Regions from separate parts of the Xenorhabdus bakwenae genome, predicted to be linked through region 1. Evidence: predicted binding sites of a transcription regulator. Region 1 holds the regulator's gene; the other holds the start of a gene.
The links. Region 1 encodes CRP, which controls carbon source genes, mostly activating them, when cyclic AMP is high. Its sites were predicted from a motif close to ATGTGANNNNNNTCACAT; they were not measured.
Positions count from the first base shown of each region.

Region 1 (17,856 bases):
CATGGGAAAACCAGTCTGATCCATCATAGCCAGCAAGGGGTATTTAAAGGATTAGATCGTCCATTGACGGTCACGCGTTATCACTCTTTGGTCGTTGCCGCAGAAACGCTTCCTGCTTCATTTGAAGTGACGGCCTGGAGTCAGCGCAATGGCGACGTAGATGAAATCATGGGAATACGTCACCGTACTTTACCACTGGAAGGCGTGCAATTTCATCCGGAAAGCATTCTGAGTGAGCAGGGACATGAATTGTTGAATAATTTCCTGAAATATTAGTCAGTTACCTCCATATTCCCTCATTCAGTGTTTTTTTATTTGCTCTTAAGTGATTTTTTATTCATATTTTATGAGTATTATTTCATTTTTCAAATGGCAAAGATAAAAATAAGGTGGGGGAAATGTCAGAAAATAAAGCAATAAAACGAAATACCTATGATCACGTGATGTTGCCCATTTATGCACCGGCGAATTTTATTCCTGTCAGAGGGCAAGGAAGTCGAGTATGGGATCAACAGGGTAAAGAATATATTGATTTTGCCGGAGGGATCGCGGTTCTGGCTTTGGGGCACTGTCATCCGGCTTTGGTGAACATCCTGAAGCAGCAAGGTGAAAAATTGTGGCATGTCAGCAATATTTTTACCAATGAGCCAGCCTTAACTTTAGCGCAGAAATTGATTGATGCGACCTTTGCCCAGAAAGTCTTTTTCGCTAATTCGGGAGCGGAAGCTAATGAAGCGGCATTTAAATTGGCACGTCGTTATGCGATTACTCGTCATCATCCGAATAAAACTAAAATTATTGCTTTCCATCAGGCGTTTCATGGACGCACCTTTTTCACTGTTTCGGTAGGAGGGCAGCCAAAATATGCCGACGGGTTCGGACCTAAACCTGCTGATATTGTTCACGTACCTTTTAACGATTTGGATGCCGTCAGGGCGGAAATCAATGATCACACTTGCGCTGTTGTTTTGGAGCCAATTCAAGGAGAAGGGGGAGTGACTCCTGCGACGATAGAGTTTCTGCATGGCGTGCGGGAATTGTGTGATAAACATCAGGTCTTGTTGGTCTTTGATGAAGTCCAGAGTGGAATAGGGCGCACGGGTAAATTATATGCTTACCAGCATTATGGCGTACAGCCGGATATCCTGACGACAGCAAAAGCGCTGGGGGGCGGTTTTCCCATCAGTGCAATGTTAACGACAGATACAATAGCGGCAGCAATGGAAACGGGTGCGCATGGAACGACTTATGGTGGAAATCCACTGGCTTGTAGTATCGGTTGTGTCGTACTGGATATCATCAATACGCCAGAAGTGATGATGGGCGTGGAAAAACGGCACGATAGGCTCATTCATGCTCTGGAAAAACTGAACCAAAAATATGGTATTTTCCATGAAGTTCGTGGAAAAGGCTTGCTTATTGGCGCCGTATTGAAAGCTGAATATCAGGGCAAGGCCAGAGAGATAGTGCAGCAAGCGGCGGAATCGGGATTGATGTTATTAAGTGCAGGAGACAGCATCTTGCGCTTTACCCCATCATTGATCATTCCTGAGGACGAAATTACAGACGGCATGATGCGGCTGGAAATGGCGGTATCCCGCTGGTTAAACAAATAAAAGTAAAAAAGCCAGTGCGAAGTAACGGGCTGCACTGGCTGAGTTTCTGGTTTATCGGGAATTAACGTGTCCCATAAACGACGATGGTTTTGCCATGTGCAGAGATCAGGTTTTGATCTTCCAGCATTTTCAGGATACGGCCAACCGTTTCACGGGAACAACCCACAATCTGCCCGATTTCCTGACGTGTGATTTTGATTTGCATACCATCAGGGTGAGTCATTGCATCAGGCTGTTTGGCCAGATTGAGCAATGTCTGGGCGATACGGCCTGTAACGTCCAGAAAGGCTAAGTTACCTACTTTTTCGGAAGTGGTTTGTAGGCGACTTGCCATCTGGGCAGATAAACGCATCAGAATATCAGGATTGACCTGAATTAACTGGCGAAATTTCTTATAGGAAATTTCAGCCACTTCACAGGCACTTTTGGCTCGCACCCATGCAGTACGTTCTTGCCCCTCTTCAAACAATCCAAGTTCACCAATGAAATCTCCCTGATTTAAATAAGAGAGAATCATCTCCTTACCTTCTTCATCTTTTATTAGAACAGCAACTGAACCTTTAACAATATAGTAAAGCGTTTCTGCTTTCTCGCCTTGATGAATAAGCGTGCTCTTGGATGGATATTTGTGAATATGGCAGTGTGACAAAAACCATTCAAGAGTTGGGTCTGTTTGTGGCTTGCCGAGAACCATTCGCTTTATCCTCTGTTGTTATTTCTGCCTTTATGATGTGAGAAACGGTAGTTCCTCTTCAGGCTGGCTTGATAAAATCAATAGGTTAACAATTAACCTGCTGAAAAACTGACAAGCGGGAATTTTATATGGATTATAAAGATGTCAAAATTTAGGTATATTGTCTTAACCATATACCTTGTCAGTCCCTACTTGTAACCTTGTTTGTAACACAGGAAAGCGTTTCTGTCTTCTCCTGTATCGCTTCAGCCTATTAAACTGACTGCCAGATTATCAGAAATCAGGCAGAAGAGTTGGTTTTATTGATTTTACATTTATAAAAGGGAAAAAATTATGTTACCAAAAATGGCCTATTTATTTTAATAAAACAGGTAACATTATTTTTTGTTACCTGCCTTATTAAAAATTAAATGGGGATTAAATTACGAGATTTTTTTGCCTTCCAGTAATTGTTTAACAAGCGGTGCCATAATTAATTCCATTGCCAGCCCCATTTTTCCACCCGGAACGACGATAGTATTTAGGCTGGAAATAAATGAACCCTGAAGCATAGCGAGTAAATAAGGAAAATCAATTTGAGTGAGACCACGGAAGCGGATCACGATAAAACTTTCGTCCAGCGAGGGGATCGCTTTGGCAGAGAAGGGGTTAGAGGTATCAACAGTAGGGACACGTTGGAAATTGATGTGGGTACGTGAAAACTGAGGAGTGATGTAGCGGATATAGTCATCCATTGAGCGGACAACGGAATCCATGACAGCTTCTCTGGAATGCCCACGCTCACCGGTATCACGGATGAGTTTTTGTATCCATTCTAAGTTGACGATAGGCACAACGCCAATCAACAGATCAACATGACTGGCGACATTGTGTTGTGGCGTGACAACACCACCGTGCAGTCCTTCATAAAATAGGACGTCCGTATTTGATGGCAGAGGTTCCCACGGTGTGAAAGTACCGGGTAATTGGTTATAGGGGACGGCCTCATCATAGGTATGGAGATATTTTCGGCAGCGGCCATTGCCCGTTTCTCCGTACTCAAGGAATGTCTTTTCCAGCATACCGAAATCGTTAGCTTTTGGCCCAAAGTAGCTGATATGTCTGCCTTGTTCTCTTGCTTTCCGTATCTCGGCATCCATTTCAGGACGAGTATAACGATGGAAACTATCCCCTTCTATCAGTGCGGCTGTTACGTCAAATTGTTGGAAAATCTTGCGAAAAGCGACACTGGTCGTGGTTGTTCCTGCGCCACTGGAACCAGTGATTGCGATAACGGGGTGTTTGGCAGACATGAACAGACTCCTTAATCAATAAAATTGGCGAATCAGTCAATTAGAATGAATAAAACAAACCGAGCTTTACGGGCGGAACATCGCTTTAGACAAGATATTAACGGTTCCATGTAGTTCAGACCATACCAGCAGAACTTCACCTCGCTCAAGTTGACGTTTGACATCTTGCACTTTTTGTTCGAGCGTTTTTTCCTGTTCGCCGTAATCAGTACCTTCCCGCAAGACAAAGTTTTCAATTAAGTTGTGGAGTGTATCGGCTTCCAATTGTTGCCACGGGATAATCATTGTGATTGCTCCTGAAAATACGGTAATTCATCATTGGGGAACTTAGCCAGTGCTAATGGAGTTGTAGGCCGGGATTCATAATGAATTGATTTCATGATTAGTTATCTTGTATGTGAAATAACATACTGTTATTTTCTTGAAAAGAAATGTCAACCACCTGGGTGGGAGGGGAATCTACCCATGACTTTAAGCCTGATATTCTCGCTTAGTATATTTATGTTTATTTCCGCTGTCACACCGGGTCCAAACAATTTGTTACTGACATCATCGGGAGCTAATTTTGGAATTCGCCGTTCTATCCCGCTTTGTCTGGGCATTATTTTGGGGATGCAGACAATTTTGCTGCTGTCTGCGTTTGGTGTTGCTGCGTTACTGCTGATTTATCCTGCGTTACATACGGGCCTGAAAATACTCGGATGCCTGTATTTATTCTGGCTAGCCTGGAAGACAGCTACTTCGCATTATAAGCGGCTGGACACCATAACGTCGGCAGGAGAGCCAATCAAAATTTATCAGGGTTGGCTATTGCAGTTCTTGAATCCAAAAACCTGGTTGATGGGATTGGGCGCAATCAGTAGTTACAGTCTGGCTGGAGAGCTGTATAACTATTCCATTTTTGTTATCAGCATCGTGATGTTAATCGTCAATACCCTTGCTGGTGCAATCTGGCTGGTTCTTGGCTCACTGATTGGTCAGTTACTGAGAAGCCGCCGCGCGTGGTTTATCTTCAATGTCGCAATGGGAGTCCTGACGGCGGCTTGTGTGCCGTTAATCTGGTTTGGTTAAGTCAATATTTTTGCATCTGAAAAATAGCGTTAGTGAAGCCCATCCTGTCAATGGTATTGAGTATTAATGATTATCGGTCTATTGAGATCGCTGGCCGGATAAGCCCTTGGTGTTCTGCCAGTAACGTTGTGGCTTCTTCGGCGCTGACACCCGATAAAATCATGACGATTGCGGTCTTGCAATGACCACCACAGGCGTTCAAGGCATGTTCTGCCATTTCTCTACTGCACTCCGTGGCGGCCATGACAATATTTTTCTGGCGTTCGATTAATTTGGCATTGGTGGCGTTTACGTCAACCATCAAATTACCATATACCTTGCCAATACGGATCATGGCACCTGTCGTGATCATATTCAGTATCAATTTTTGTGCCGTGCCTGCCTTCATACGGGATGAACCCGTTATCACTTCTGGCCCTACGACGGGCGTGATGGCAATATCAGCTAATTGCACCATTGAGCTGTTTGGATTGCAGCTGATACAGGCGACAGTAGCACCAACTGATTTGGCATATTCCATGGCACCTAATACATAGGGGGTTCGGCCACTGGCTGCGATCCCGACCAGAACATCTCTTTGATTAACGTGTAATGCCTGAAGATCTTTTGTACCTAATTGCCGATTATCTTCCGCATTTTCGACAGCGTGCAAAATGGCTTGATGCCCTCCGGCAATTAAGCCGATTACCTGTTCTGGTTTTGTACCATAAGTGGGTGGACATTCACTGGCATCCAGGATGCCTAAGCGCCCAGATGTGCCTGCTCCACTATAGATTAAGCGCCCACCCTGACGAAATGCCTCGGCAACTTTATCAACGACACGGGCAATTTGAGGCAGTGTTTTTTCAACGGCAATAGCCACTTTTTTATCTTCATCGTTGATAACACGGAGCATATCGAGAGTTGAGAGTTGATCAATGTGGGTACTGGCGGGGTTACAACTTTCTGTTATCATATTGCTCAAGTCGATTTTCATCATTTATCTGTCATATTTTATTGAAATTAAGAAGTGAATTATGTACGTCAGATTATCTTACTGAGCGTTTAATAGAAAATATACACCAAAATAGATTAAAAACACGATTTCCCGCTTTTTATTTTATATCAACCCAACTTCAAAATACGTGTTATATTTCCCCGCGCAGCGGAGAAATATAAGGCCTCGCGTCGTCTTGTGGATTGCAGCTTGAAGCTTGAAGCTTGAAGTTTATCGAGTATATATCGGAAAAATTGTCGATACGATGTTTGAAGGTGGTTTCTTAGATGACTAAAAATTAACACGTTTTATCCATAAAATGAAAATTCAATACAGAGTATTCCGATATAAAAAAAGAGTAAAAAATCGTTAAGAATAAGTATGCATTATCACTATCAACACACTATAAAGCCTGTCATTGCCGTATTGCTATTTTTTAATGTCACATCTCCTTATTAACACGTAATAAGAGTGAATATTAAAGTGATCATAAAATTAAAATATGGAAGAGCGATTAATGATATAATGGATGTAAATTATCTGCTGTTTGTTACATTATCCGAGTAAGCCAGATGTATATGCTTTTCTTTATATTCTTCAATTAAATTATTCACACAATAGTTTCACAATATGATATTTTAACTTTCATAATCTCTGGTATTTGATTTGGCAGATTCTCAATAAAGAAAAGTTATCCATTGTGGATCTGTTTATAGGTTATGTCTCGATTGTTTTTAACCTTAAGAAATAATAATGACTCTGTGGTTTAAAAAATGAAATGGAATGATAAATAATATCGTTAACAAGGAAGATATCCACATTGCCAGAATAATTAGTTACTATTGAAATAATTTTTTAATGAAATTAAAACATAATTATAATAAATATTTTGCGAATTGCCCTCTTATTAACTAACATTTTATTAGTTAACATTTTGACCATTTTACCTGATAAAACCTTTGGCAAAACACTAAGTTAAAATGCTATCACCATGAATCTGTAATGTTTTGTAGTTATTCAACAATCATTGGGCTAAAGAACATGGATATACGCAATCTTGAAGCTTTTATCGTTTTGGCTGAAACGCTTAATTATCATAAGGCTTCTGAGAGGCTTTATCTTTCTCAGCCAGCCTTGACGAAGAGAATTCACGGGTTGGAAAATATTCTTGGTGCATCACTATTTATAAGGGGACCAAATGGAACAAGGTTGACAGATTTTGGGCAGAAGACGTTGGAAAATACCCGGAAGTTTTTATCTCACTATGAGCACTTCAAAAGTCAGGTTCATGTCGATTCAAAAGAGGATATGGTCAGGCACTTATACGTCGGTTCTTGTTTTCCTATCCACAATTATTCTCAAATAGAGCGACAGTTCGTGGAAAAAAAGGGAGCGTTGTGCTGTCATTGGTGACAGGACTGTCAGTTGAGCAGCAGATAAATTTATTGAATGCAAGGATGTTACATGTTGCAGTGATGCCGCTATCATCTATTAGCGCTCCGTTAGAGCCAAAAAAGGTGTTTACGGAAAGGTTGATCTATATCTTTAAGAAAGGAAGTCATCTGGTATCTAAATGCAGAATAGCCTTACGTAAGTTTGGCAACGGAGTTACTCCGAAAAATTCACCAGAAAAAAAGAGGAGGTTGAGTTAACGGATTGCCTCAATGTTTTTCCTATCTATACTGGTGACAATATGCATTTGCTATTAAAAACAAATGATATCATGTTGATAGTAGAGATGATTACAAAAAATAATGCCTATACCTGTGTGCCTAAACGGATTATTAGTTCTATCCCTGAGTATTATATGAATTTTTTGGAAATTGTTGAAACGGATAAAAAAATTGATCTTGGGGTGGTATGGGCAAAATACATAGATGAGCCTTTGATTGAAGATGCTGAAAACTTTTCTGCCTTAGTTGCTAATGTATGAGTCAGTCATTATTCCTTGTTTTATACGGAATATTGTCATTTTGTCTCTCATGATAATCAAGCTTGAGGTGTGATTTTTAAAAGGTTTCTCAGTCAATGAGCAAAAAATGAAAATCTGAAACATTTTTCAATTATAAATGATCTCCTGCATAATTGATGAATTATTATTTTTTACGACGAATATTCTGGCTGTTTGCAAGCAATTTTATATTTTTTCTTTGTAAATAGGGAATAATCGGGTGTTGAATGACAATACCCGATTATATACTTACAGGTTTATACCTGAAAAATTAACTGACTCCTTGACTCGCATCAAATTCTGTTGTCATTTGTTCGAGCTGTTCCTGAATATCCAACCATTCCATTTCAGTATCTTCCAGTTTGGATTTTGTTTGCGTCTGCTGATGCAGGCATTCAGTCAGTTCAGTTTTACGATCATGGTCGTAAAGCGTATTGTCTGACAGCTTCTCTTCTAATTCTGTCAATGCCGTACCCAGTTTTTCCATCTGTTTTTCAAGGGTTGCAAGCTGTTTTCGCAATGGCTGCGTTTGGTTACGGAATTCAGCTTCACGCCGTTTTTGATCTTTACGCTCTTGAGCACTGTAATTTTGAGTGCTATTTGTTGAAGATTCGCTCTCTGATTTTTCTTTTTCCTGGCTATCCCGCATTTGCTGGCGTTGCAGTTCAGTGAGCCATTGCTGATAATCGTCTAAATCACCTTTAAAAAGTTCTACTTTGCCATCATGTACCAGATAAAGTTCGTCTGTTGTAGAACGCAGTAAGTGCCTGTCATGCGATACGACGACCAGCGCACCTTCGAAATCAATCAGTGCTTCAGTCAATGCTTGTCTCATGTCGAGATCAAGGTGGTTGGTCGGTTCGTCAAGCAGAAGGAGGTTTGGACGTTGCCAGACAATCAGAGCCAGTACCAAACGCGCTTTTTCACCACCGGAAAAACGTCCGCTTGGGTCGGTCACTTGATCGCCTTTGAAGCCAAATCCTCCCAGGTAATCTCGAAGCTGTTGCTCTGTCTCTCTGGGCGCGATTCGGACTAAATGCTGTAATGGAGATTCATCTGCCCGTAGGTATTCCAATTGGTGCTGTGTGAAGTAACCCAGTTTAATGCCTTTCGATAAGGCAATTTCTCCTTGCTGAGGTGCAAGCTCTCCTGCCAGCAACTTGATCAACGTGGATTTACCCGCACCATTGCGACCTAGCAGGCCGATCCGTGAACCTGGCACCAGATTTAATTTGATCGAGTTCAATACCGTTTTTTCGCCATAGCCAGCACTAACTTTATCCATATTTAAGAGTGGATTTGGCAGGTTTTCCGGCTGGCGGAAACTGAAATGGAAAGGGTTATCGACATGAGCGGGCGCGATAAGCTCCATGCGTTCCAGCATTTTGATGCGACTTTGTGCCTGTTTCGCTTTAGAGGCTTTGGCGCGGAAGCGGTCAATATAACTCTGCAAATGGGCCACTTTTTCCTGTTGGCTTTGGTATAACGCCTGTTGCTGGGCAAGTTTGGCCGCGCGTTGCCGTTCGAAGGAAGAGTAGTTACCGGTATATTCGTATAGATCCTGCTGTTCAATGTGCAGAATTTTATCGATGATTGGATCGAGAAAATCACGATCGTGGGAAATTAGGATCAAGGTGCCGGTATAACTCTTCAACCATTTTTCCAGCCAGATAACAGCATCCAGATCAAGATGGTTGGTCGGTTCATCGAGTAATAGCAAATCAGAGCGGCAGATCAGCGCTTGTGCCAGGTTGAGGCGCATACGCCAGCCCCCAGAGAATGAACGTACCGGTTGTTCTAGCTGAACCTGGGAAAAACCTAATCCGTGCAGCAGGCTAGCGGCTCGGGCGCGGATTGTCCATGCCTGAATAGTATCCAGCAAACCATGAAGGTGGGCGATGGCGTGACCGTCATTTTGTTCATTGGCTATTTTGAGTTTTTGCTCCAGTTGCCGGAATTCACGGTCACCATCGATGACATATTCCAGCGCTGATATTTCCAGGGCTGGCGTTTCCTGATTAACCCAAGCCAGTGCCCAGTTGCTGGGGAAGGTGACAGAGCCATTTTCAGCTTGAAGTTCATCTTTCAGTAATGCCAGCAGGGTAGATTTACCGCAGCCATTTTTGCCAACTAATCCGACTTTTTGTCCAGGATTGATCGTTGCGTTGGCGTTATCCAGCAGGATGCGAATGCCACGACGGATTTGCAGTGAAGAGAAAACAATCATAGATGTCGTCTATATATAATGTGTTAAGTTAATTAATAGTTAGATTTATATATCCTTCATCTTTCAAGTTGCCGCTTTGTTGACTGCGTTCCTCATACCAATCGTATATCGATATGCATAGTGATCGTTGATACGTATAGTGTTCGATGGGCCGCAATTTGAAATCTATTGGGTATATGTATTGAGTTTTAAGTACCTGGTGTGCATGGTAGCGGAAAATAGATGTTCTGACACGTCTTAGGGGGAATTATGTCAATTAGTCGTAAGCGTTTTATTGCAGGAGCAGTCTGCCCAAAATGCCAATCACAGGATACGCTGGCAATGTGGCAGGAAAATAAGGTTGATGTTGTTGAGTGTGTCCGTTGTGGCCATATACAGAGGCAGACGGAGGACGCTGTCACATCTCATATCAGAGACCAGGAACAGGTCATTGGGATCTTTACACCACAGTAACTCAATACATGTACAATGAATTGTGGATAAATTTTGCCATTGACTAGGTACAGTAACGTAGAATTCCGTTACAATTGGCAGCATTTTTTTGAGCAGTAAAAATTTTCCCTCACGGATTTTTTCCCTCGGGTATGTAGGAGTTGTCATGAAAGTAGCAAAAGACTTGGTGGTCAGCCTGGCTTATCAAGTAAGAACAGAAGATGGTGTTTTAGTTGATGAGTCCTCGGTGAGTGCACCGTTAGACTATCTGCATGGCCGTGGTTCTCTGATCAGCGGATTAGAGAAAGCAGTGGATGGCCGTGAGGTGGGTGAACGTTTTGATGTTAGCGTAGAAGCAGAAGATGCATACGGTCAGTATGATGACAACCTGGTTCAGCGTGCACCAAAAGATGTGTTTGTTGGCGTTGATGATCTCCAGGTTGGTATGCGTTTCCTGGCTGACACCGATCAGGGACCTATTCCAGTAGAAATCACTGCGATAGAAGGTGATGAAGTGGTTGTTGATGCAAACCACATGTTGGCTGGCCAGAATCTGAAATTCAATGTTGAAATTGTTGCGATCCGTGAGGCGACCGAAGAAGAATTGGCTCATGGCCATGTACATGGTCAGGGTGGCTGTGATGAGCACCATGATCACGATCACGGTGATCACGGATGCTGCGGCGGTAGCTGCCATTAAGATTAATCGGGGCTAACTGAAAATCGTTAGTCACCTGAAATATCAGTAAGCAGAAAAAGAGAAGCGGGTTTTAAGCTTCTCTTTTTTATTTTGCGTCTAGCCTTCCTTGGCGGGTCGTTTCCCTGATGAATATCAGTAATGGGGGGGCGGTGTTTCTTCAGAAAGCGGTGCAATGATGGATGCCTGGTGAGTTTTCAGACGTTCAGCGATTAATTTTAGTTGTTCTTTCAATCTGTCAGTTTCGAGCTGTTGCTTTATCACTTCCTGATTCAATGCTTCAATGGTGGCATCTTGGTAAGCCAGCTTGGTTTCTAGTTGTTCAAATCTTCGCTCAAATTCAGATAATTCCATTATCTTTCCTCCTGCCTCTGAATCAATTAATTTAAATGACGGACCGATTATTCGGTCAAGATGCCACTATAATGCTCATATATCCAGTGAAATAGAATTTCACGAAACCTCTTTGCTTTAATGTTGTCTCAACGATTTTTATGGCAAGGTATAGCAAATATTGTCATTGGTTTTCTTAGGCGGTTATAGTAAATGTTATGCCCTATGCTGATGGCAACCCCACCCAAACTTATTGGAGAATAGGATGAAATCACTGTTTAAAACAACTCTGCTGGCAACAACGCTAGCGGTGGCATTTAGCGTACCCCAGGTTTTGGCTGCTAACACCGAAACCAAAGACGAAGTCAAACTAAATAGTGCTTTTAAAACAGCAGAACAGCAAAATTCTTATGCTCTGGGTGCTTCTCTGGGAGGCTATATGGCCAACTCATTGCAAGAACAGAAAGCGCTCGGTATCAATATAGAAAAAGAAAAGTTGCTGGCTGGTGTTGAAGATGCATTAAATAATAAAGCCAAACTGACGGATAAAGAAATACAGGAAACCCTGATAGCCTTTGAATCTAAAGTGAAAAGTGCAGCACTGGCTAAGGCAGAAAAAGAAGCCAGTGAAAATGGTGAAAAAGGTGCCCAATATCGCAAAGAGTTTGCTAAACAAGCGGGCGTAGTGGAAACCAAAACCGGGCTTCTTTACAAAATTGAAAAAGCAGGTACGGGTAACGCACCTAAAGAGACTGATACTGTCGTTGTTAACTACAATGGTTCTTTGATTGATGGTCAGGGTTTTGACAGCTCTTATGACCGTAAAGAGCCGCTGACAATCCGTTTGGATAGCGTTATTCCAGGTTGGAGTGAAGGTATACAGCATGTGAAGAAAGGTGGAAAAATCACATTAGTTATTCCACCTAAGCTGGCTTATGATCAGGTTAATTTACCTAAAATTCCAGCTAACTCCACTTTAGTTTTCAATGTTGAATTACTGGATATTAAGCCTGCGGCCAAGGCAAAATAAAAAGATATTAGCAGGGGCTTAAGGCTCCTGCTTTATCACACATTTTTCTACCTTTCGATTTGCTGCTGATATTTACCTCTATTTGATGAGTAATAAGCATGGATAAAAAATAATAAATTTATTTGCTTATTATTTCCCACGGTATTAAATGGGATATTGCTTTTCGTATTTCAGATGGATTCGGCATAAAGCTGTGATTGAACCCCGCGCTATACTCAGCAAGAACTTGACGGCAGTTCGATGTGGTTTTAACGTCACTATTCTGAATAGTCCGAATAGAATAATATAGAGCAAACATTTTTAACTGTTTGTTTTTAGCGCTTATCTCATAAGGCTATTTAACTTTCTTGTAACAATAGGCGTTTACCGAAGTAGATGCTGAGTTGCAGTAATGTGATTTTATAATAAATCTTGCCCCGATGTTTTTGGTGAGGCAAAGTCAGAATTTGAAGGATGGTGTATTACATGTCTACCCCGCTATTAACTGGTGATAATATCTCTGGTGAAAACAGTGATATTGATTTACTGGAAAACCAACCATTTAGTGAAACTGATCACGAAATTTTAAAATCTTACGAAGCTGCTGTGGATGGCCTGGCTATGTTGATTGGTGGGCATTGTGAAATAGTTCTTCATTCACTGGAAGATCTTAAATGTTCAGCCGTCAGAATAGCTAATGGCGAGCATACAGGGCGTAAAATTGGTTCTCCGATTACCGATCTGGCGTTGCGAATGCTGCATGATATTACGGATGAAGACAGTAGCGTTTCCAGGGCGTATTTCACACGGGCTAAAAGTGGCTCGTTGATGAAATCTGTCACGATTGCTATCCGCAATCGCCAGCGTCGAGTCATTGGGCTTTTGTGCATCAATATGAATCTTGATGTGCCTTTCTCTGAAATTATTCAGACCTTTATCCCGGAAAAAACCCATGAAGTTGCTTCAAACGTCAATTTTGCTTCTTCCGTGGATGATCTGGTAGCACAAACTCTGGAATTCACAATTGAAGAAGTGAATGCTGATCGCAATGTTTCCAATAATGCGAAAAACAGACAGGTTGTGCTGAACCTTTATGAGAAAGGTATTTTTGATATTAAAGATGCGATTAATCAGGTGGCTGATCGTTTGAATATCTCCAAACATACGGTATATCTCTATATTCGCCAGTTCAAAAATGGTGAATATGCGGGTTCGGAGAAGTAATGTCGTCACTGTCTTATTGTTTGCTGGTCACTGGGCCAGCTTACGGTACTCAACAAGCCAGCAGCGCTTACCAATTTGCTCAGGCATTGATCACCTCTGGCCATAAACTGCATAGCGTGTTTTTTTATCGCGAAGGTGTCCAAAACGGCAATCAATGGGTTGCCCCTGCCAATGATGAGTTTGATTTGGTCAGGGCCTGGCAGACATTGGCAGTCCAGCATCAATTCGATCTGTTTATCTGTGTTGCTGCGGCATTGCGCCGTGGTGTCGTGGATGAACAGCAAGCCCGTGAATTGAATCTGCCCGCCGCTAATTTAGCTGAAGGGTTTGAGCTTAGTGGATTGGGATCGTTGGCAGAAGCCATGATGTTATGTGATCGTGTCATACAATTTTAGCGCTGGTTAGGTTTGGGAATCTTCGTGGGTATCGATGAAAAAAATTGCCTTTGTTTTTACTGAAGCTCCTCACGGCTCTTCTGCCGGCCGGGAAGGGCTGGATGCACTGCTTGCGACGTCGGCATTGACTGAGCAAATCGGTGTATTTTTTATTTCTGATGGTGTATTTCAATTATTGGCCAATCAGCAGCCGGATAAAATCCTGGCCCGTGACTATATCTCAACCTTTAAGGTCTTGCCGCTCTATGACATTGATAAATGTTACGTCTGTCTGGATGATTTGGTGATTCGGGGAGGCAGCCCAGCCAGCAATTTTGTGCTGGAAGCTGAATTTCTTTCTGCCGCCGCAATCCGAGAATTGTTGGCGGGTTATGATTTTGTGTTGAAATTTTAATCTATTTCAGGCGGGTAACATGTTATATACTGTCAGTCGCTCACCTTACCATAGTGACTTCAATGCAATGCTTGGCCTTGTATCTGATACCGATGATGTTTTATTGATGCACAATGGTGTGTTATTGGGCATTAATGATAACCGTTATTTGGCGGAGTTACTCCGTACGAGGGCAGGCATTTATGTTTTAAAAGAAGATCTTGATGCACGGGGGCTGATTGAACAGATTTCAGACCGTGTAATGGTAATTGATTACAATGGCTTTGTTAGCTTAACAGTAAAACATCAGCAAAATTTTGCATGGTAGAGGTGATGGGTAGATCTGAATGACACTTTTCAGTAACTTTACCAGCCCAACGCTTTACTGGCAGTACTTTATCGATAATATTTTGCCGATATAGAAAAACTGTATATTTCTTGACACCTCGTCAAGTCAGCAATAAAATTCCGCGTCCTCTTGTTTTGTCATAATGGCAGAGAGAGGGTAAAATCCGTGTTTACGAAGCAAAAAACCAGGAGCTTTTTTAATAATGGCAACTATTAATCAGCTGGTTCGCAAATCTCGTAGCTCGAAAGTTGTGAAAAGCAACGTTCCTGCTCTGGAAGCTTGCCCGCAAAAACGTGGCGTATGTACTCGTGTATATACTACCACCCCTAAAAAACCAAACTCCGCACTGCGTAAAGTATGTCGTGTGCGTTTGACTAATGGTTACGAAGTTTCTTCCTACATCGGTGGTGAAGGCCACAACCTGCAGGAACACTCCGTTATCCTGATCCGTGGCGGTCGTGTTAAAGACTTGCCAGGTGTACGTTACCACACCGTTCGCGGCGCTCTGGACTGTGCCGGTGTTAAAGACCGTAAACAAGGTCGTTCTAAGTACGGTGTGAAGAAGCCAAAGGCTTAATGGTTCTCCGTTAAGTAAGGCCAAACATTTTTCACATTAATGTCAAAATAAACTCGTAGAGTTTTGGACAACCCTGAAATTCGAAACGGAGTATTTCCATGCCACGTCGTCGTGTAATTGGTCAACGTAAAATTCTGCCAGATCCAAAGTTCGGATCTGAACTGCTGGCCAAATTTGTAAATATCCTGATGATAGACGGTAAAAAGTCTGTCGCAGAAGCTATTGTATATGGTGCGCTTGAGACCCTGGCTCAGCGTTCCGGTAAAGATCATCTGGAAGCATTCGAGCTGGCACTGGATAACGTGCGCCCGACTGTAGAAGTTAAGTCCCGCCGTGTTGGTGGTTCTACTTATCAGGTTCCAGTTGAAGTTCGTCCGGTTCGTCGTAATGCTCTGGCAATGCGTTGGATCGTTGAAGCTGCTCGTAAACGCGGTGATAAGTCCATGGCTCTGCGCCTGGCAAATGAATTATCTGATGCGGCTGAAAATAAAGGCGCTGCTGTGAAGAAACGTGAAGACGTTCACCGTATGGCAGAAGCTAACAAGGCGTTCGCACACTACCGTTGGTAAAATCCTTTATTGGGTATTCCATCGGCAGTGAATATGTTCCGGGTGGCTGTCCAGCTACCCGTTCTCTAAATTGAACGCCCACGAGAGAGGAAAAAATGGCTCGTAAAACCCCTATAACTCGTTACCGTAATATCGGTATCAGTGCGCACATTGACGCGGGTAAAACCACTACCACCGAACGTATTCTGTTCTACACTGGTGTAAGCCATAAGATCGGTGAAGTTCATGATGGCGCTGCTACTATGGACTGGATGGAACAGGAGCAAGAACGTGGTATTACCATCACGTCTGCTGCGACTACCGCATTCTGGTCTGGTATGGCTAAACAGTTTGAGCCACACCGTATCAACATCATCGACACCCCAGGCCACGTTGACTTCACTATCGAAGTAGAACGTTCCATGCGTGTTCTTGACGGTGCAGTAATGGTTTACTGTGCAGTTGGTGGTGTTCAGCCACAGTCTGAAACTGTATGGCGTCAGGCGAACAAATATAACGTTCCACGTATCGCGTTCGTTAACAAAATGGACCGTATGGGAGCGAACTTCCTGCGCGTTGTTGAGCAGATCAAAACTCGTCTGGCTGCTAACCCTGTTCCTCTGCAATTGGCAATTGGTGCAGAAGATACTTTCACCGGCATTGTTGATTTGCTGAAAATGAAAGCAATCAACTGGAGCGACGAAGATCAGGGTATTACCTTCGAATATGAAGATATCCCAGCTGACATGCTTGAGCAGGCTCAGGAATGGCATCAGAACCTGATTGAATCCGCAGCAGAAGCATCAGATGAACTGATGGATAAATATCTGGGCGGTGAAGAGCTGACTGAAGAAGAAATCAAGGCAGCTCTGCGTAAGCGTGTTCTGGCTAACGAAATTATCCTGGTTACCTGTGGTTCTGCATTTAAGAACAAAGGTGTTCAGGCAATGCTGGATGCAGTGGTCGAATATCTGCCAGCTCCAACGGATGTTGAATCCATCAAAGGTATGCTGCCAGACGGTAAAGATACTCCGGCGGAACGTCACTCCCGCGATGACGAACCATTTTCAGCACTGGCGTTCAAAATCGCGACTGACCCATTCGTGGGTAACCTGACGTTCTTCCGCGTTTACTCCGGTGTGGTTAACTCTGGTGATACCGTACTGAACCCAGTGAAAGACAAAAAAGAACGTTTTGGCCGTATCGTTCAGATGCACGCCAACAAACGTGAAGAAATTAAAGAAGTCCGTGCAGGCGACATCGCTGCTGCTATCGGTCTGAAAGATGTCACTACAGGTGATACTCTTTGTGACCTGAGCAAGCCAATCATTCTGGAGCGCATGGAATTCCCAGAGCCGGTTATCTCTGTTGCTATTGAGCCAAAAACTAAAGCTGACCAGGAAAAAATGGGTATCGCTTTAGGCCGTCTGGCTCAGGAAGACCCATCTTTCCGCGTGAGCAGTGATGAAGAGACTGGTCAGACTATCATCGCAGGTATGGGTGAACTTCACCTCGACGTACTGGTTGACCGTATGCGTCGTGAATTCAACGTTGAAGCGAACGTAGGTAAACCTCAGGTTGCTTACCGTGAAACCATCCGTGCATCTGTTGAGCAGGAAGGTAAACACGCTAAACAGTCCGGTGGTCGTGGTCAGTACGGTCACGTTTGGCTACGTATCGAGCCTCTGGAAGCAGGTGGTGTTGGTTACGAGTTCGCGAACGAAATCGTTGGTGGTGTTGTTCCTAAAGAATACATCCCAGGCGTCGATAAAGGCGTTCAGGAACAGTTGAAGAGCGGTGTTCTGGCTGGTTATCCAATCGTTGACGTTAAAGTTGCTCTGTTCGATGGTTCTTACCACGACGTTGACTCCTCAGAAATCGCCTTTAAAATTGCTGCATCCATGGCATTTAAAGAAGGCTTCATGAAAGCGAAACCAGTTCTGCTGGAACCAATCATGAAAGTCGAAGTGGAAACACCAGAAGACTACATGGGTGACGTCATCGGTGACCTGAACCGTCGCCGTGGTATGATCGATGGTATGGATGATATAGCTACGGGCAAAATTGTTCGTGCTCAAGTACCATTGTCTGA
Region 1 covers NZ_CP119194.1:3,243,816-3,261,671, forward strand. The annotation lists gene PXH59_RS16205 (aminodeoxychorismate synthase component II) at 1-276, shown strand, start outside; gene PXH59_RS16210 (aspartate aminotransferase family protein) at 399-1,616, shown strand; gene crp (cAMP-activated global transcriptional regulator CRP) at 1,678-2,310, opposite strand; gene PXH59_RS16220 (phosphoribulokinase) at 2,733-3,602, opposite strand; gene PXH59_RS16225 (YheU family protein) at 3,669-3,887, opposite strand; gene PXH59_RS16230 (LysE family translocator) at 4,068-4,673, shown strand; gene murQ (N-acetylmuramic acid 6-phosphate etherase) at 4,744-5,649, opposite strand; gene PXH59_RS16240 (LysR family transcriptional regulator) at 6,691-7,062, shown strand; gene PXH59_RS16245 (hypothetical protein) at 7,343-7,582, shown strand; gene PXH59_RS16250 (ABC transporter ATP-binding protein) at 7,872-9,827, opposite strand; gene PXH59_RS16255 (YheV family putative zinc ribbon protein) at 10,077-10,280, shown strand; gene slyD (peptidylprolyl isomerase) at 10,426-10,959, shown strand; gene PXH59_RS16265 (SlyX family protein) at 11,092-11,310, opposite strand; gene fkpA (FKBP-type peptidyl-prolyl cis-trans isomerase) at 11,555-12,319, shown strand; gene PXH59_RS16275 (helix-turn-helix transcriptional regulator) at 12,785-13,522, shown strand; gene tusD (sulfurtransferase complex subunit TusD) at 13,522-13,917, shown strand; gene tusC (sulfurtransferase complex subunit TusC) at 13,952-14,311, shown strand; gene tusB (sulfurtransferase complex subunit TusB) at 14,331-14,618, shown strand; gene rpsL (30S ribosomal protein S12) at 14,842-15,216, shown strand; gene rpsG (30S ribosomal protein S7) at 15,315-15,785, shown strand; gene fusA (elongation factor G) at 15,881-17,856, shown strand, end outside.

Region 2 (3,996 bases), 290 kb from region 1:
AAATCACATGAGAAGGTAATGGTGAAAATTTCATCTCATCTCGCTATGAATTAGATTTTTATGATAGTTTTCATAGTAAATTGTAATACTTAGTGAATATTTTTTTCTGATAGTGTTTTATCTCTATATATCAGTGTTTGTTCATTTTGTAGGTGCTGCATTTTTATTTGTGTCAGCGCTTCTTTGCGCCATCTAATCAGGGTGCTTTTAGAGATTCCCTCTGATTTGGCCAGAGAGGAAATACTGATGTTGTAGGGCGGTAGCATTTTTTTTTGCATGGCTCGTTTTTTTTTCAGGTGAATATCGTTTCAAATTTTGTCTCCTATGAGAATTTTTATGTGGAATATTTTAAAAGTGTAGAGTGAGTTTGTGGAAAGGCAAATTTTTTTTTCAATTTCAAATAAAAGGAAATAAGAAAAACTTCTAAAAATTAGGCTGCTTGGGTTATCATTTATTCACACCTGTTAGTGTGTAGATTAGATATCCAGATAGATATTTATCCCCGTATCTACGGGGAACATAAGTTGTGATCAAATAAAAGTAAAAATAAAAACGGTTTATCCCCGTATTCACGGGGAAAAGTATTCATATCACTAAACTGTGGACATTTCTATTTTTCATCTTTTCTTAAGACAAATACATTCCTGATTGTTATCTTCACTATGCTTGCCGGAAGCAGTGATTTGAAGTGTAGCAAATCACCATCATTACGTCTCTATTGTGTTTATGATGATGGGCATGACTGCTGTTGTTATTCGCCAATCTGGTGGAGATAATATTGTTAGCATACCGAAAGCCATTGTGAAAAACCTTCAATCTGCATACGGGTTCAAAGCTTGATTTGTCCATTCAAGATAACAAAATTGTGCTTACACCAATCGAAGAAGAGTTAACGTTGGAATCACTGTTAGCCGGAAGTCCTAAAGAATATTTTACGGTAGAAACGCCGCCCTGCGTTTGTGATCTCTCGAAAGATGTTTAACGAGCATACCGGATTTGCTGTTGTGGTTCCCACTACCAGTACCGTGAGGGGAATGATGCTAGAAGTTGTCTTACCCGAAGAATTATCGACCCAGGGGCAATTCTTATCCATCAAGTTCCGGTTTATCCCCGTACTCACGGGGAACACTCTAATTTTATCCATATGTTTTATAACATTTTTTTAGGGCGGAAAAATTCTACCATTTTTTTAGTCTATAAAGTCAGTCAAATTTTCGCTTTCATTCTGCTGTTTTACTATCTGTAATTCAGATCACATTTCATCCATATTTTTAATTCTTACTTACCAATTTATAAGATTTCCATCACAGAAATCGCAAAATAACCTGTTGGCCTTAATGCAACAACAAAAAGAGTAAGGGTGTGAAAACTATTGTGTTATGCGGTGGGGATGTTACCAGCATGTTGGAAGATTTATTCAAGCGCGTGTAATCCATCACAATTTCAGCAATTACTGATAAATAAGATGCGAGTAGATTGGCATTTTTCACTAGAAAGCGTGTTGTGATGCTGTATAAATATGTTAAAACCGCGAGTTATTCCTCTGTACCTATCAATAACTGATTGCATTACATTGAAAATGAAGAAAAAACGACCAGCTTTACAAGATGTTGCCGACCTCGTTGGCGTCACAAAAATGACGGTCAGCCGTTTTTTACGTAATCCCGATCAGGTTTCTGACGCGTTGGGAAAACGAATCGCGGAAGCTGTGGAGCAACTAGGTTATATCCCTAACCGTGTACCCGATATTCTTTCCAATTCGACCAGTCGTGCAATAGGTGTTTTGCTTCCTTCATTGACCAATCAGGTCTTCGCCGAAGTCATTCGCGGTATTGAGCATGTGACTGATCGCAACGGATATCAGACTATGCTTGCCCACTATGGTTATTCTGCCCAGAAAGAAGAAGAACGTTTACTCTCCCTGCTTGCCTATAATATTGATGGCCTGATTCTGGCGGAACGCACACATACCCCCAAAACGTTAAAGGTGTTGCAAACAGTAGGCATACCCGTAGTTGAATTGATGGACAGTGTATCGCCTTGCCTTGATATTGCAGTAGGGATCGATAATTTAGCAGCGGCTCGTCAGATGACGATGGCGATGATTGAACGCGGCTGCAAAAACATTATTTATCTCGGTGCCCGGCAGGATGAACGAACGCTGATCCGTTTGCAAGGGTTTGAAATGGCGATGTTCAGCGCCGGGCTTCAACCAAGAAAAATGATGACACCCGTCAGCTCTTCCTATTCATTAGGCGCACAGCTTTTGCAAGAATCCTGCCAGAAATATCCCGAAATTGATGGCCTGTTTTGTACGAATGATGATATCGCTATCGGGGCGATTTTTGAGTGCCAGCGACAGGGGATCAAAATACCGGAAGAAATTGCGATAGCGGGCTTTCATGGTCATGATGTCGGCCAAGTAATGACACCCAGGCTTGCCAGCGTGCTGACTCCTCGTAACTTAATGGGACGCAAGGCAGCAGAATCCTTGCTTGCTCGTCTGAGTGGGGAAACGCTGGAACAAACTCTGATCGATGTTGGGTTTACCCTTTCACTGGGGGAAAGTGTTTAATTTTTGTAGCTCAAAATGATGCTTTCCCATTTTCAATTGCGATAAGCCTCACATTTTCCTTTTTTGATGGTTCTGATTGATTGCCTATCATCCAGCTCCACTGCTAATGTTACCGGCAATTAGTTACCGGTAACATTTGATGGTTACTATTCCACTGCTAATTTTTTATTATAAATCAAATGGATATCTGATCGGTAAGATCTGTGTAAAGGAGTTTGATATGAGTGATACCCAACAGCCAAACCACGTTTTTGTATTGATGGGGGTATCCGGCAGCGGTAAATCTGCGGTTGCCAGTGGTGTTGCCCGTGAACTAGGGGCTGCGTTTCTGGATGGGGACTTTCTTCATCCCCGAGCCAATATTACAAAAATGGCACAGGGTCATGCCTTGAATGATGATGATCGTCGGCCGTGGTTGATGGCACTCAATGATGCCATTTTTGCCATGCAGCGCACCAACCCTATCTCCCTGCTCGTGTGTTCTGCCTTGAAAAAAAACTATCGGGATATGTTACGTGATGGCAACAAAAACCTGTCATTTCTTTATATGAAAGGGGATCTTGGCTTAATCGAAAGCCGCCTGAAAGCCCGCAAGGGGCATTTCTTCAAACCGCAAATGCTCATCTCGCAATTTGAGACACTGGAAGAGCCGACCAGTGATGAAAAGGATGTCCATCACATTGATATCAAACCTGATCTTGATGAAGTCATCAAAAATGTGATTAAAGCCATTGACCATATCCACGCCATTAACCGTATTAGTGAGGGATGTTCATGAGTACTGTAACTCTGGTTCTGACAGCCGTCGGCTCTGTTCTCCTATTATTGTTTTTGGTGATGAAAGCCAGGTTACATGCTTTTATTGCCTTGATGCTGGTTTCCGTAGGGGCAGGGATTTTTTCTGGTATGCCACTGGAGAAAATCACTCAGACAATGCAAGACGGTATGGCAGGCACTTTGGGCTTTCTTGCCGTTGTTGTCGCTCTTGGCGCAATGTTTGGCAAGATCCTGCATGAAACGGGTGCCCTTGACCAGATTGCCGTGAAATTGCTGGGGAGTTTTGGTGAAAAGCGGGCTAACTATGCATTGGGTGTGGCCGGGCTTGTCTGTGCGTTGCCACTGTTTTTCGATGTGGCGGTTGTGTTGTTGATTGGTGTGGCATTCGCCGTTGCGCGTCGCACCAATGGCAATGTTGTGAAACTGGCGCTGCCATTGTTTGCAGGTGTTGCGGCGGCGGCGGCGTTTTTGGTCCCGGGACCAACGCCGATGATGCTGGCTTCCCAGATGGGCGCCGATTTTGGTTGGATGATCCTGATTGGCCTGAGCGCCGCCGTTCCGGGCATGTTATTGGCTGGCCCGATATACGGTAACTTTATCAGTAAATATGTGACACTGGATTTACCCAAAGATCTGGGCACACC
Region 2 covers NZ_CP119194.1:3,545,529-3,549,524, reverse strand. The annotation lists gene PXH59_RS17560 (hypothetical protein) at 975-1,166, shown strand; gene gntR (gluconate operon transcriptional repressor GntR) at 1,580-2,575, shown strand; gene gntK (gluconokinase) at 2,796-3,353, shown strand; gene gntU (gluconate transporter) at 3,350-3,996, shown strand, end outside.
Region 2: the regulator CRP is predicted to act here: its motif matches at 2,612-2,629, upstream of gntK (gluconokinase).